Regions from separate parts of the Rhodobacter sp. 4.3.4 genome, predicted to be linked through region 3. Evidence: riboswitches for the same ligand, from Rfam matches in the RefSeq annotation. Region 3 holds a riboswitch; each other region holds the start of a gene.
What was found. Region 3 has a riboswitch for cobalamin ahead of AC4PTB_RS16490 (hypothetical protein). Riboswitches for the same ligand answer to the same signal wherever they lie in the genome.

Region 1: linked by a shared signal. The riboswitch ahead of AC4PTB_RS10880 (ABC transporter ATP-binding protein) and the one ahead of AC4PTB_RS16490 (hypothetical protein) in region 3 are both predicted to bind cobalamin.
Region 2: linked by a shared signal. The riboswitch ahead of AC4PTB_RS10910 (hypothetical protein) and the one ahead of AC4PTB_RS16490 (hypothetical protein) in region 3 are both predicted to bind cobalamin.

Annotation. Positions count from the first base shown of each region.
Region 1 is NZ_CM178967.1:2,244,353-2,249,257, forward strand. It holds gene AC4PTB_RS10875 (hypothetical protein) at 1-1,592, shown strand, start outside; cobalamin riboswitch at 1,791-2,008, shown strand; gene AC4PTB_RS10880 (ABC transporter ATP-binding protein) at 2,227-3,000, shown strand; gene AC4PTB_RS10885 (ABC transporter substrate-binding protein) at 3,022-3,948, shown strand; gene AC4PTB_RS10890 (FecCD family ABC transporter permease) at 3,954-4,905, shown strand, end outside.
Region 2 is NZ_CM178967.1:2,252,621-2,257,525, reverse strand. It holds gene AC4PTB_RS10915 (ribonucleoside triphosphate reductase) at 1-1,253, opposite strand, end outside; cobalamin riboswitch at 1,349-1,535, opposite strand; cobalamin riboswitch at 1,707-1,908, shown strand; gene AC4PTB_RS10910 (hypothetical protein) at 2,007-3,149, shown strand; gene AC4PTB_RS10905 (isocitrate lyase) at 3,225-4,835, opposite strand.
Region 3 is NZ_CM178967.1:3,324,833-3,329,737, forward strand. It holds gene AC4PTB_RS16485 (DUF4198 domain-containing protein) at 1-825, opposite strand, end outside; cobalamin riboswitch at 977-1,139, opposite strand; cobalamin riboswitch at 1,222-1,407, shown strand; gene AC4PTB_RS16490 (hypothetical protein) at 1,581-1,928, shown strand; gene AC4PTB_RS16495 (cobyric acid synthase) at 2,000-3,574, shown strand; gene AC4PTB_RS16500 (cobyric acid synthase) at 3,571-4,905, shown strand, end outside.

The DNA.
Region 1 (4,905 bases), 1.1 Mb from region 3:
ACATGATCGCGTCGCTTGATGCGCTGTCTTCGCTGCTCGTTGATGTGCGCGGGCATCTGCTGACGGTGAACGACCGCACCGGCGCGCTGATCAGCGCGCAGCAGGAGCCGGTCCCCGGCGTCATCCATATTCCCGAGCTGGCGGGCGATCTGGCGCGGGCGATGCGGCACTGGTCGGCCAGCATGGCGAATGGCACCAGCCGCACACTGCTGCGCGAAACCCGCATGCTGCTGAACGGGCTGACGCGGATTCGCATCTTCTTTCAATTCCTTGCCACGATCACCTCGATCCAGATCTCGCGCAGCCGCTCGGGCCAGCTCAGCGCCTTCGTCGGCGCCCTGCGGGGGGTTTCGGCGCAGATCGAAACCGAACTTGCGCAGGCGCAGGGCGGGCTTGACGCCTTTGACCAGTCCTTCGAGGCCATCCTTGCCGTCGCGCGCGAGGGCGCCGATCATCTTGATCCCGCGGCCCGCCGCCTGACCGAGATCCTGGCGCCGATCGTCGCCGGACAGGCGCAGATGACGACGCGGCGGAACCGGGTCACGGCGCAGGCGCAAGAGCTGTCGGGCCGGATCGAACAGGTGGTCGCCCGTCTGGTCAGCACGTTCCAGTTCTCGGATTCGGCGGCGCAGCGGCTTGAACATGTCGAGACGATCCTGGCGCGCGCCGCCGCCCGCCCGCCCGGGCCGGAACGCGCGGCCTTCGAGCGGCTGGCCGCGGCGCAGCTGCAGGGGCTGGAGCGGGATACCGGCGACGTGCTGGCGCTGCTCGAAGACAGTTTCCACACCATCGAAGGGCTTGGCGGCGGTTTCGTGGCCGAGCTTGCCGCGCAAAGGGCCGAGGTGGAGCCGCTTCTGGCGGCGCAGGACCGCGCCTTTGGCCAGCTGAACGAGGCCCTGGCCGCGGTGATGCCGATGCTGCAGGGGATCATCGCCCGCTCGGCCGGGTTCGAGGGACAGATCGACCTGCTGCACCAGCGGCTCGACAATCTGGCGGGCATCGGCCAGACGATCGGGCTGGCCGGGGTGAACTCGCATCTGGAAGCGGCCCGGGCCGAGGTTGGGCAGAAGGAACTGACCTATATCGCGATGTCGGTGAAGGAGACGGCGCAACAGGCGCTCAAGACCTTTGCCGATACCGGGCGCACGCTGGATCAGCTGCGCAAGAGCTTCGACACCGGGGAATTTTCCGCGCTGCAGGACGGGATGAACCGGCTTGAGGCCGATCTGGGGCAGATCGCCGCCGGGCTGGAGCAGGCCCGGACCCGTCAGGGGCTGCTGTCGCGGCTGGAAGACGAGACGCGGACGGAAACCGCGGCGCTGGCGCGGCTGGCGATCTCGGGACGGCAGATGACCGCGGCGCTGGTGCAGACGATCCTGCGCATCGAGGCTCTGGGCGCGCTGCTGCGCGAGGGGCTTGGGGCGACGCCGGATCTGTCCTGTCTGGACGAGATTTCACCGATCTACACGATGGACCGCGAACGCGAAATCCACGCCGAGGTGATCGGGCTGCCGATGGCGGCGGCCGGTTTCGGCGCGGCCGAGCTGGCCTCTGCCGCGGCGCAGGACACATTGGATTCGATCCTGTTCTGAGGATTGCCGTCCATCGCGCCCCTTGCCGCGGGGCTTGCCCGGCGCTTTGGCTCCAGCGCAGCCCCCCTGTTGCGCGGCCCCCCGCTGCACGGTCGATGCGCGCCGCAGATCAGCGGCCGCTGGCCGTTCCCTTCCCGCATCGGCGCCAACCCCCTGATTTGACGCCTGAAGATGCGCCTTGACGGCGCGGGCATCCGCGGGCAGTCTGGCCGCGATGGTTCCCGGCCAAGCCACGCGCGGCCGGGTGAAAAGGGAATACGGTGAGGTGTAGGCATCAGCCGCCAAACCCGTAACTGCCCCCGCAACTGTAAGCGGCGAGCGCCCCCCGGCAACCACTGGCCCCGAACGCGGGGCCGGGAAGGTGGGGGAAGCCAGGACCCGCAAGTCAGGAGACCTGCCATCAGCGTCATCAACCACCGGGCGGGGTGTCCCGGAAGGAGCATGCGATGGATCTGCGCAAGCGGCGGCCTCTGGCCGGGCCGCAGCCTTTTCGGGCCCCTGCCGGGCGGTCCCTGCTGCCGCGTCCCGGGGCGGGGCCGGACTTTGCCCGCAAACCGGGCCCCCTGCCCGCGCCGCCCCGCCCGGTCGCCCCCGCCCGCCGCAGGAAGTCCCCCCGCTGCGAAAGGAAAACGCCGTGACCGTGGTCGAGCTTTCCGGGGTGTTCTGGGGGCCGAAAGGGCAGCCGGACATCCTGTCGGACATCTCCTTTGCCGTGCCCGAGGGGCAGATCCTGGCGATCTGCGGCGCGAACGGGGCGGGCAAATCCTCGCTTTTGCGGCTGCTCTACCGCCACCATGCGCCCCGGCGCGGCACGGTGCGGCTGCTGGGCCGCGATCTGTGGCTGATGAGCGCGCCCGAAGCCGCCCGCGCGCTAGCCGCGGTGCTGCAGGAACAGCCGGGGGAATTCGGCCTGACGGTCCGGCAGATCGTCGCGCTGGGGCGGTTGCCGCATCGCCGCGGCTGGGGCGCGGGGCTGGCCACGCCCGACGGCGCCGATGCCGCCCTTGTCGATGCGGCGCTGCACCGGCTCGACCTTGCGCCGCTCGCCCAGCGCAGCTTCGGCACGCTCTCGGGCGGCGAGCGGCAGCGGGTGATGATCGCGCGCGCGCTGGCGCAGCAGCCGCGGGTGATCGTGCTCGACGAGCCGACGAACCATCTCGACATTCGCCATCAGCTTGACCTGCTGGCGCTGCTGCGGGGCCTTGGGCTGACGGTGATCACCACGTTGCACGACCTGACCCTGGCCGCCGGCTTTGCCGACCGGGTGCTGGTGCTGCACGAGGGCCGGATTCTGGCCGATGGCCCGCCCGGAAGCGCGCTGACCGAGACGGTGCTGGCCCGGGCCTTCCGGGTGCAGGCGCAGATCGACCGCAGCGGCGCCACCCCCCGGTTTTGCTTCCATCTCTGACCCTCCCGAAAGGACCCCCCGATGATCGCCCGTTCCCTTGCGCTTTTGTGCCTGACCGCCTCGGCCGCGCTGGCCGATCCGGTCAGCGTGCAAAGCTGCAACCGCACCGTCAGCTTCGATGCCCCGCCTGCCCGCGCGATCTCGAACGATGTCAACCTGACCGAGATGATGCTGGTTCTGGGCCTGCGCGACCGGATGGTGGGCTATACCGGGATTTCGGGCTGGAAGACGCTTGACCCCGAGATGCGGGCGGGCGTGGCGGAACTGCCCGAGCTTTCGGCGAAATATCCGACGAAAGAGGTTCTGGCCGCGGCCGAGCCGGATTTCTTCTTCGCGGGCTGGAACTACGGCATGAAGGTCGGCGGCGAGGTGACGCCCGAGACGCTGGCGCCTCTGGGCATCAAGACCTACGAGCTGACCGAAAGCTGCATCCATCTGGGGCCGCGGCCGCGCGCCAGCATGGAGGACATGTACACCGACATCCTGAACCTGGGCCGGATCTTCGGCGTCAGCGAGCGGGCCGAGGCGCTGGTGGCGGGCTGGAAGGCCGATCTGGCGCGGCTGACGGCGGGGGTCGATCACAGCACCCCGCCGCGGGTCTTTGTCTATGACAGCGGCGAAAAGGCCCCCTTCACCGCGGGCGCCCATGCCATGCCCAGCGCGCTGATCGAGGCCGCGGGCGGGCGCAACATCATGGACGATCTGGAAAAAAGCTGGGCCGAGATCGGCTGGGAAACGGTGGTGGAGCGCAACCCCGAGGTGATCGTGATCGTCAATTACGGCGATGTGACGGCCGCGCAGAAGATCGCCTTCCTGAAGGACAACCCGGCTTTTGCCGGGATCGCGGCGGTGCGCGATGACCGTTTCGTGGTGCTGGACTATGTCGAGGCGACGCCCGGGCCGCGCAATATCCGCGCCGTCGAAAAGCTGGTGGCGGGCTTTCGGTGAGGGATATCAAGACGCCCCGCCGCGGTCCTGCGGCGGGTGTGACGGCGCGGCTTGCCCTTGCGGCGGGGCTTGTCGCGGTGCTGATCGCGGTGATCGGCCTTGGCGTCAGCCTGGGCGCGGTGCGCATCCCGCTGACCACGGTCTGGGGGGTGGCGCTGGACCATCTGGCGCCGGGCTTGGTCACCCCGGACTGGAGCCCGGGGCGGGAAAGCATCATCTGGGAGATCCGCTTTCCGCGGGTGCTGCTGGCGGCGCTGGTGGGGGCGGGGCTGGGCCTTGTCGGCGCGGCGCTGCAGGCGGTGACGCGCAATCCGCTGGCCGATCCGCATCTGATGGGGATTTCCTCGGGCGCGGCCTTCGGGGCGATTGCGGCGCTGTTGCACACCGGGCTGTTTCTGGGGCTGCTGACGGTGCCGCTTCTGGCCTTTCTGGGCGCGCTGGCGGCGACGGCTCTGGTGCTCGGCGTCGCGCATCTGGCCGGCGCCAGCAGCGCCGAGCGGCTGGTTCTGGCGGGCGTCGCGGTCGGCTTTGTCGTGATGGCCGGGGCCAATATCCTGATTTTCCTGGGCGATCCGAAAGCCGCGCATACGGTGGTGTTCTGGATGCTGGGCGGGCTGGGGCTGGCGCAATGGTCGCATCTCCTTTGGCCCCTGGCCGTGCTTTTGCCCTGCGGGCTTTGGCTTTGGCTGCAATCGGGGCGGCTTGACGCGGTGGGGCTTGGCGATGAAACCGCCGCCAGCCTTGGTCTCGAGGTCGGCCGCTTCCGGCTGACGGTCTTTGCCGTCGCCGCGCTGATCACCGGGGTGATGGTGGCCTTTTCGGGGATGATCGGCTTTGTCGGCCTGATGATGCCGCATCTGGTGCGGATGGTGCTGGGCAGCGCCAATGCCCGCGTCCTGCCCGCTTCGGCCTGGGCGGGGGCGGTGTTCCTGATCCTGGCCGATCTTTGCGCCCGCA
Region 2 (4,905 bases), 1.1 Mb from region 3:
GAGCCGGTCTGCTCCGCCGAGCCGAACAGCCCGTTGCCGCGCTTGAGCAGCTCGGTCAGGTCGAGCTGCAACCGGCAGCACATCGAGCGCACCATATGCGGCTGCAATTCCGAATTCACGAAGTTCTGGAAATAGGGCAGGCCGTATTTCGCCGTCATCTCGAACAGCGCATCGGCGTTTTCGCTTTCCCAGGGGAAATCGGGGGTGATGTTGTAGGTGGGGATCGGGAAGGTGAAAACCCGCCCCTTGGCATCGCCCGCCGTCATCACCTCGATATAGGCGCGGTTGATCAGGTCCATCTCGGCCTGCAGATCGCCGTAAGTGAACCCCACTTCGCGGCCCTGCACCACGGGCACCTGATCGCGCAGATCCTCGGGGCAGGTCCAGTCAAAGGTCAGGTTGGTGAAGGGCGTCTGCGTGCCCCAGCGCGAGGGCACGTTGAGGTTGTAGATGAATTCCTGCATCGCCTGACGGACCTGCGCATAGCTCAGCCCATCGAGCCGCACATAGGGCGCCAGATAGGTGTCAAAGGAGGAAAACGCCTGCGCCCCCGCCCATTCGTTCTGCAACGTGCCCAGAAAGTTGACGATCTGCCCCAGCGCGCTGGACAGATGCGCGGGCGGAGCGGATTCGATCGCGCCGGGCACGCCGTTCAGCCCCTCGTGCAGAAGCGTGCGCAGCGACCAGCCCGCGCAATAGCCCGCGAACATGTCCAGATCGTGGATATGGATGTCGCCCTCGCGATGCGCCGCGCCGACCTCGGGCGGATAGACGTGACTCAGCCAGTAATTCGCCGTCACCTTGCCCGAGATGTTCAGGATCATCCCGCCCAGCGAATAGCCCTGATTGGCATTGGCATTCACCCGCCAGTCGGAGCGTTCCAGATATTCGCTGACCGAGCGTTCGACATCGATCATCACCCGGCGGTCCTCGCGCAGGCGGGCGTGCTGCTCGCGGTAGACCGCATAGGCGCGGGCGGTGGCGACATGGGCGGTATCGGCCAGAACCGCCTCGACGGTGTTCTGGATCGTCTCGACATCGGGGGGGCTGGAGGGGGTTTGCAGCGCCAGCCGGTCGAGCACCGCCTGCGTCAGCCGCCCGGCCTCGGCGGCGCCGAATTCGCCGCTGGCATCGCCCGCCCGCGCCAGCGCCGCAAGGATGCGGCGGGCGTCAAAGGGCACAAGCGCGCCATCGCGGCTGCGCACGGTGGCAAAGCCCGCTGGGGCAGTCAAAGCAACATCGGCGATCGGCATCGCGGTCCTCGTCCTTGGGCTTTTGCAGGGACGGGAACGCGAAACGGCCCCGGCAAGGGGTCCGAAAAGCGCCCCGCACGGCCCTCCGCCAGCGGTGGTCATAACAGCTCCGGGCAGGTCTCCTGGCTTTGCGGGTCACAGCTTGGCTGGCCTTCCCGGGCCGGGGCCCAGTGGCGTGATCAGCCGCGCTCGCCGCTTACAGTTGCGGGGGCAGCGCCGGACTTGCACCGGCTTCCCTCTTGGCCTGCGGCGAACCGCAAGACCCAGAGCGTCACGATATAGCAATCAATTGCCACTTGCTGTCAATATATAGTTTCCCCTTGCCCCGGCCGTGCCCGCAGCCCAGGGCCCGTCCCGGCCCGTGCAGACAGGCGATTGGCCGCCCCGCCTGCGACCGAGTGCCGCGCAGACGCCCCCGGGGGGCGCAAACCCGTTTACAGCGCCGCCGCTTGCTTTCATCCTTGCCGCGATGGTGGCGCCGCTTCCGGGCTGCGCCTGAAAAGGGAATGCGGTGCGCCCGTCCGGGCAAGGCCGCGGCTGCCCCCGCAACTGTGAGCGACGAGCAACGCCGGAAATGCCACTGGGCCGCGCCCGGGAAGGTCCGGGGGCGCGATGACCCGCAAGCCAGGAGACCTGCCATCGCAGACGTTTCGGGCGGGGTGAACCGGGGGGACGTGAAGCCTGAGGCCCGCGCCTTGGTTCGTGTCGCCGTTTCCCGCCCCTGTTCAGGCCCTTGTTCAGGGATGTGCGCGCATGGCGGTGAAAATGGATACGATGGAACATTCTTTGCGCGAGGGGCAACGGCTTTTGCGGCTGGTGCTGTGCGGGCGCGCGACCGCGGCGGAGCCTGCGTCGGCGGGGGCGCCGATCCGGGCCGAGCTTGCGGCGCTGCCGGGCGATTTCGCGCTCAGCGGTGCCGGGGTCGCGCTCGACGACGGTTGGCTCTCCTGGATCAAGGGGCCGGGGCCGCAGCTTTGCGCCGCGATGGGGCAGATCGCCGCCGATCCGCGGCTGGCGCGGGCACGGCTGCTTGCGGTCGGCTGGACCGGCCGGCGCCGGTTTGACCGCTGGCCCCTGCGGCAGGCGGTGTTGCATCATCACGCCGCGCAGCTGCTGTCCGGGACCTCCTGGCGGCCCGAGGCGGATCTGCTGGCGCTGGCGCAGCGCGTCTTTGACGATCTGGCGCAGGATCATGCGCAGGGGTCCTTTGCGCAGTCCGACCTGTTGCGGCGGGTGCCCGATTTCGTCGAAAGGCTGCTGGATTGCGCGGCCGAGCCGGTCCTGCCGGTGCTGGCGCGCGACGATCTTCAGGCGCGGGCCGGTTTCGTCGAGGCCTGCCTGCAGCGGCTCGGCCAGATGCAGGCGGCCGCGGCCCTGGGTCTGGCCGAGGGGGCGCTGGCCCTGACCCGGCTCAACAGCCTGTTGCAGCGGGCGGGGCGGCCGTCGCAGCCGCTCGATCCGCGCGGGCGGGTCTGCCTTGTGCTGCCCCCGGGCGAGACCGAGATGATCGGCACGATCCTGAAGGCGGATCTGTTGCGGCTGGCGGGGCTGTCGGTGCGGGTGATCCTTGAGCCCGCGATCGGGGCCATCCTGACCGCGCTGCGCGACGAGGCGGGGGCGGTGGTGATCGTGACCGGGTCGCGGATGGCTGCCGGGGCCGCCGGGGGGGGCGCGGCGCAGCTGGTCGCGCAGCTGCGTCAGGCCTTGCCCGACCGGCAGATCCTGCCGGGCGGTCTGGGGTCGGGGCCGCTTGCGGATTGTGCGGAGCGGCTGGCGCTGCTGCGCCACCGCGCCGGGCTGGCGCCGGTGCAGGGCATCGACTGGGCGGCGATGGCCAGCCTGGCGACGCTGATCGGGGCGGGGCCGCAGGGCGCCGTGCCCGCCGTCTTCGCCTGAGCCGGGGTCGGAAACGGGCAGAACCGGCCGCCCCGGGGTCGTGGGGCGGCACGGCGTTTCAGCCCTCCCTTTGGTTTACTCTGCTGCGAACTGGTTCATCGTGTTGGCATGCCCGCCCGCCTTGAGCGCGCGCTCGCCCGCGACCATCTCCTTGAAGGTGTCGCCCAGATCCGAGCCGACCTCGTGCTGGTGCTTCACCGCCGAGACGCCGCCGCGGATTTCCGCGCGCTGCACCGTGGCGACATAGGCCAGCATCTTGTCTTCGCCGAAATAGCCGCGCGAGAGTTCATCCATCGATTTCGCGGTCAGATGGAAGGTGGGCAGGGTGATCAGGTTGTGGAACACCCCCGCCCGCGTCGCGATATCGGTCTGGAAGGCCTTGAGCCAGGCATCGGCCTCGCGGCCAAGGGGCGTGTCGTCATAGTCGGGCTTCATCAGCTCGGGGCCGTTCGGATAGGCGTCTTCGGTGATCGTGCCCTCGGCCAGCCATTGCGCGCGCACCTGCTTGCGCAGGTTCAGCGTCCAGTTGAAGCTGGGCGAGTTGTTGTAGGTCAGCTTCGCATCGGGCACGACCTTGCGGATCTCGGCCACCATCCCGGCGATTTCATCCACATTCGGCGTGTCGGTCTCGATCCACAGAAGATCGGCGCCCCCCAGCGTCAGCGAGGCGATGCAATCTTCCACCACCCGGGCGCGGCCGGTGCCGGGGCGGAACGGGAACAGCCCGTTCGCCAGCCGCTGCGGCTTGACGAAAGCGCCGTCGCGGTAAAGCGCCAGTTCGCCCTCGCGGATCGGGTTTTCGGCCGTGATCGGCTCGGTCGCCAGCCATTTGATGTAGTCCGAGGCCAGATCGCCCGGGCGCTGCGACACCGGCACCTTCTGCGTCAGACCGGCGCCCAGGCTGTCGGTGCGGGCGACGATCACCCCATCCTCCACCCCCAGCTCTTCGAAGGCCAGCCGACAGGCGCGCAGTTTCTCGATGAAATCCTCGCGCGGGACCGTCACCTTGCCGTCCTGATGGCCGCATTGCTTGGCATCCGAGACCTGGTTTTCGATCTGCAGACAGCAGGCACCGGCCTTGATCAGCTCTTTCGCAAGCAGATAGGTCGCATGTTCGTTGCCAAAGCCCGCGTCGATATCGGCGATGATCGGCACGACATGGGTTTCGAACCCGTCGATCGCCGCAATCGCCGCCTGCCGCTCGGTCTCGGTCTTCGCGGCTTTCAGCGCCTTGAAGAGATCGTTCATCGCCACCTCGTCGGCCTGCCGCAGCGAGGTATAAATCTCTGCGATCAGATCGGCGACGGCGGTCTTTTCATGCATCGACTGGTCGGGCAGATGGCCCCAGCGGTTGCGCAGACCGGCGACCATCCAGCCCGACAGATAGACATAGGTGCCGCGCGCGGTGCCGCGCATCCGTTTCACCGCCTTGATCATCTGCTGAGCGTGAAAGCCCGACCAGCAGCCGAGAGATTGGGTGAATTTCGTCGGATCGGCGTCATAGGCCGCCATGTCGGCGCGCATCACCCCGGCCATCTCGCGCGCGATGTCGAGATGGGTGTCCCAGGTGTTTTGCAGCCGCAGCTGCACGATGTCATCGACCGCCACGCCACCCGGCGTGACCCCGGAGGGGTAGCGGCACAGGATAGCGGAGCGGATTTCCGAAAAAGTCTGTCTTTTCTTCATGATGTTTCCTTTCGACGGGCTCTGCCCGGGGTTTGGGGGAAGCGGGAAAAGGTTGCGCCGAGGGTCTCAG
Region 3 (4,905 bases):
GCCGGAAGGCGTCGGCGTGACGGCGGTTTCCCAAGCCATTGCAAAGGCTTCGGCGTCCTGTTCGGGGCCGCTGGACGGTCCGCCGAAGCGCTGCCAGAGCGTGATGACATGTCGCAGCGGCCGCAGCCCGGACCAGCCGATCGGCCCCGTCGCGGTGATCGCCCAAAGCCCGGGTGCGGGCAGAGCGACCTGAAACCGGCCCTCGCGGTCGGTTTCGGCCACGATCCACAGCGGCGCCCCATGGCCTGGCAGGGCTTGCACCTGAGAGCCGACAGGCTCCGCCCCCACCCGTTCCAGAAGCACCGTCGTCGCCGTCAGCGCCCGCCCCTGCGCCAGCACCCGTGCCGAAAACCGCATCCCCGGCAGGAACCCGGGCGAGAGCAGGTCGGGCAGGATCTCGACGGCAAGGCCGAGCGGCTCTGGGCTGGCGGTTCCGGCGCCGCGCAAGACGAAACACCCGGCCGTGTGCTGCACCAGCCCGCGGCCCTCGGGATCGCGCCGGACCGGGGCTTCGGCATGGATCCGGTGCAACCCCGGCGCCGACAGATCGACCCGGGTCCGCCAGGCGCGCGCGGCATTGCCCGCGCCCTGCAGCAGATCCGCCGTCAGCCCGGGGGTCAGATCGGTGCGGCGGGCGCCGTGCAGATGCACCACCGCCCCCGGCGGCGGCAGATCCAGCACGACGCCCCCGCCCAGGGGATCGCCAAGGGCGAGGGTCAGGACGCCGCCCGCCTCGGGCAGATGCGCCATCAGCCCCGGCGTGGCGGGGCGGGGGATCGCCAGCAGCGCGCGGGCGGCGGCCATCAGGTTTCCGTGCAAGAACATGGTCGTTTCCTTCCGGGGCGCGGTCCGGGCAACCGGCCGCAAGACGCGAAAGGACGAAGGGATGTGGCCCCGGTGGGCCGGGCAGAGCGCCGGGCCCGGGGGCCAGACGCGCACCCCGGCGTCCGGTGAAACCGGGCCTTGGCCCGGGGGGTGGCAGGTCTCCTGGCTTGCGGGTCCGGGCTCGGGTCGGCCTTCCCGGGGCATCCCCAGTGGCATCGTCGACCGTCGCTCGCCGCTCACAGTTGCGGGGGCAGCTGCGGGTTTGCCCGAAGGCGCACCGCATTCCCTTTTCATCCCCGCCAAGCGGGGAACCAATCCCGCCTTGGTTGTGGCAGGGCCCGCCGCCCGCGTCAATCGGCTTCCGTCGCGGGCAGTTGACAGCCACCCGGCAAGCGCGCATGTTGCCCCCGCCTTGGTTCCGCGGCTGATCCCGCGGGCAAAAGGGAAGCCGGTGCAAGTCCGGCGCTGCCCCCGCAACTGTAAGCGGCAAGCCCCGAGCACGGCCACTGATCCCAGGATCGGGAAGGCGCAAGGGGCGTTCGAGCCGCAAGCCAGGAGACCTGCCAGGCCGAAAACCATCCCGGGCGGCGGGCCCGGAGGCAGGGTGCCCCGGCATGTCCGGGGCCTGTCCCCTTACCGCTTTCCGGCCCACTGCCAGAGGAACGGTATGGCGCCGAAAGACACGACCCCGATCCCCGCCCCGCGCGGCCTCTCCGCCGGGCATCGCCCCGTCCCGCGGGCCGGGGGGCGCCGCCATGGCTGACGGAGGATCCCCGCCCGGTCTGCGCCCGTTCCGGGTGCTGGGCTGCAACACCTGCCGCCATGCCAACGCGCCCTGCCGCCCCGGCCTCGCCTTTCTGAACCGGCTGTGCCAGGCGCTTGCGCTGGCGCCGGTGGGGGCGGATTTCGACATCAGCGGCTCTGCCAGCCTGTGTTGCGGCACAAGGCTTTGCCCGGTGGTCTGGTGGGCCACGCCCGCGGGTGCCCGGCTTTGGGGCGATGTCCCCCCCGAGGTGCCGGTGGCGGCGCTTCTCGACCCGGACCCGGGCGCGCCCGTCCGCGCCGCCGCCGAGATCACCGCCGGGCCGGGCCTACTGCACTGATCGCGCCGAACCTTCCGGTGTCGGGGCTGCCCCGGCGCCGTCCTTGCCTTGCCGACCGAACGGACCCTGCCATGACCCTCTCGCTTCCCGACCACGATCCGGTGCCGCCGCTGCCGGAGCTTGATGTGCCGTTCCTGACCCCGCCGCCGCCGCGGCGCGGCCGGGCGCTGATGATCCAGGGCACCAGTTCCGATGTCGGCAAAAGCCTGCTGGTCGCCGGGCTGTGCCGCGCCTATGCAAGGCGCGGGCTGAAAGTGGCGCCGTTCAAGGCGCAGAACATGTCGAACAATGCCGCCGTCACCGTGGACAGCGACCTGCCCCCCGGCCCCGACGGTCAGCCCCGGCGCGGCGAGATCGGCCGGGCGCAGGCGCTGCAGGCCCGCGCCGCCGGGGTGGCGCCCTCGATCCACATGAACCCGGTCCTGCTCAAGCCGCAGGCGCTGGTCGGCTCGCAGGTGGTGCTGCGCGGCCGGGCGCTGGGCAACTGGCCGGCGCGCCACTATCACCACCTCAAGCCCTTCCTGCTGCCCGCGGTGATCGACAGCTACCGCCGCATCGCTGCCGAGGCCGATCTGGTGCTGGTCGAAGGCGCGGGGGCGGCGACCGAGACCTGGATCAAGCATTGCGACATCACCAACATGCGTCTGGCCGAAGAGGCCGATCTGCCGGTGGTGCTGCTCACCGACAACGACCGCGGCGGCGCGCTGGCCGCCGTCGTCGGCAGCTGGATGCTGCATGACGAGGCCGAGCGGGCGCGGGTGAAAGGCATTCTGGTCAACAAGTTCCGCGGTTATTTCTCGCTTTACGAACCGGCCTGCCGGACCATGACCGAGATCACCGGCTGGCCCTTTCTGGGGGTTGCGCGCTGGTTCGAGGCGGCGGGGCAGCTTCCCGCCGAGGATGCGCTGGCGCTGGAACGCCCGGCCGGGGGCAATGGCGCGGGGCTGATCGTCGCCGTGCCGCATCTGGATGGCGTGGCGAATTTCGACGATCTCGACCCGCTGGGCGCCGAGCCCGGCGTCGATCTGCGCTGGGTCCGCCAGGGCCAGCCGATCCCGCCCGAGGCCGATGTGGTGCTGTTGCCGGGATCAAAAACCACCCGCGCCGCGCTGGCCACGCTGCGCGCGCAGGGCTGGGATGTGGATATCCGCGCGCATCTGCGCCGCGGCGGCCGCGTCGTCGGGATTTGCGCCGGGTTTCAGATGCTTGGCCGTGTCGTGCGCGACCCCGAAGGGATCGAGGGCCCGGCGGGCGAGACCGAGGGTCTGGGGCTGCTCGATCTGGAAACCGTGATGACGCGCGACAAGATGCTGACCGAGGTGCGGGGGACCGATGCGCGCAGCGGTCAGGGTCTGGCGGGTTACGAGATGCATATGGGACGTACCACCGGGCCGGGGCTTGCGCAGCCGTGGTTCCGGCTCGACGGCCGCCCCGAGGGGGCGGTGTCGGGCGATGGCCGGGTGATGGGGACCTATCTGCACGGGCTCTTTGCGGCGGATGGCTTTCGCAGCCACTGGATCACCGCGATGGGCGGGCGGGCCTCGGGCCTCGATCATGCCGCGCAGACCGAGGCGACGCTCGATGCGCTGGCCGATCAGCTGGAGCAGGACCTCGATCTGGACGCGCTGCTGGCGCTGGCGAAATGACGGCGCGGCGGCTGATGGTGCTGGGCACCGGCTCGGATGTGGGGAAAAGCCTGTTCGTCGCGGGGCTGGCGCGGGCCTTCACCCGGCGCGGGCTGAAGGTGGCGCCCTTCAAGGCGCAGAACATGTCGAACAACGCGGCGGTGACGGCGGATGGCGGCGAGATCGGCCGGGCGCAGGCGCTTCAGGCGCGGGCGGCGGGGGTTCCCCTGTCCGTCCACATGAACCCGGTGCTGCTCAAGCCCGACAGCGATGTCGATGCGCAGGTGGTGGTGCAGGGGCAGGTGCTGGGGCGGTTCTCGGCGGCGGAGTATCAGGCGCTGAAGCCAAGCCTGCGACCGCGGGTGATCGAGAGCCTGGATCGGCTGTCGGCCAGCCATGATCTGGTGCTGATCGAGGGGGCGGGCAGCGGCGCCGAACGCTATCTGCGGCCGCAGGACATTTCCAACATGGGTCTGGCCGAGGCCGCCGATCTGCCGGTGCTGCTTCTGGGCGACGAGTCGCGCGGCGGGGTGACGGCGGCGGTGATCGGGCATCATCACCTTTGGACCGCTTCCGAACGGGCGCGGGTGGCAGGCGTGATCGTGACGAAATTCCGCGGCGATCCGGCGATCTTTGCCCCGGCCGCCGCCGATATCCGCGCCGAGACCGGCTGGCCGGTGCTGGGGCTGATGCGCTGGTCCGAGGTGGCCCGGCATCTGCCCGAGGAAGATTCGCTCGGGTTTGCGCGCCAGCGCGGTGCGGCGGGGGCGCTTGTCGTGGCGGTGCTTGACCTGCCGCGGGTGGCGAATTTCGACGATCTTGATCCGCTCGCCGCTGAACCCGGCGTCGATCTGCGCTGGGTCCGCCCCGGTCAGCCGATCCCGGCCGAGGCGGCGGTGGTGATCCTGCCCGGGTCAAAGGCCACCCGGGCCGCGCTCATCGCGCTGCGCGCCGAGGGCTGGGACATCGATATCCGCGCGCATCTGCGCCGGGGCGGGCGCGTTGTGGGCATTTGCGCGGGGTTTCAGATGCTTGGCCGTGTCGTGCGCGACCCCGAAGGGATCGAGGGCAGCCCGGGCGAGACCGCGGGGCTGGGGCTGCTTGATCTGGAAACGGTGATCGGGCCAAGGAAACGGCTGGCCGCGATCGACGCGCGGGACAGCCTCAGCGGTGCCCGCGTGCAGGGCTACGAGATGCATATGGGCGAGAGCTTCGGCCCGGATCTGGCGCGGCCGTGGCTGACCCTTGACGGGCGGGCCGAGGGGGCGATCTCCGCCGATGGCAAGGTGATGGGCAGCTATCTGCACGGGATTTTCGGCGCCGCGGGCTTTCGCGGCCATTGGCTTGCACAG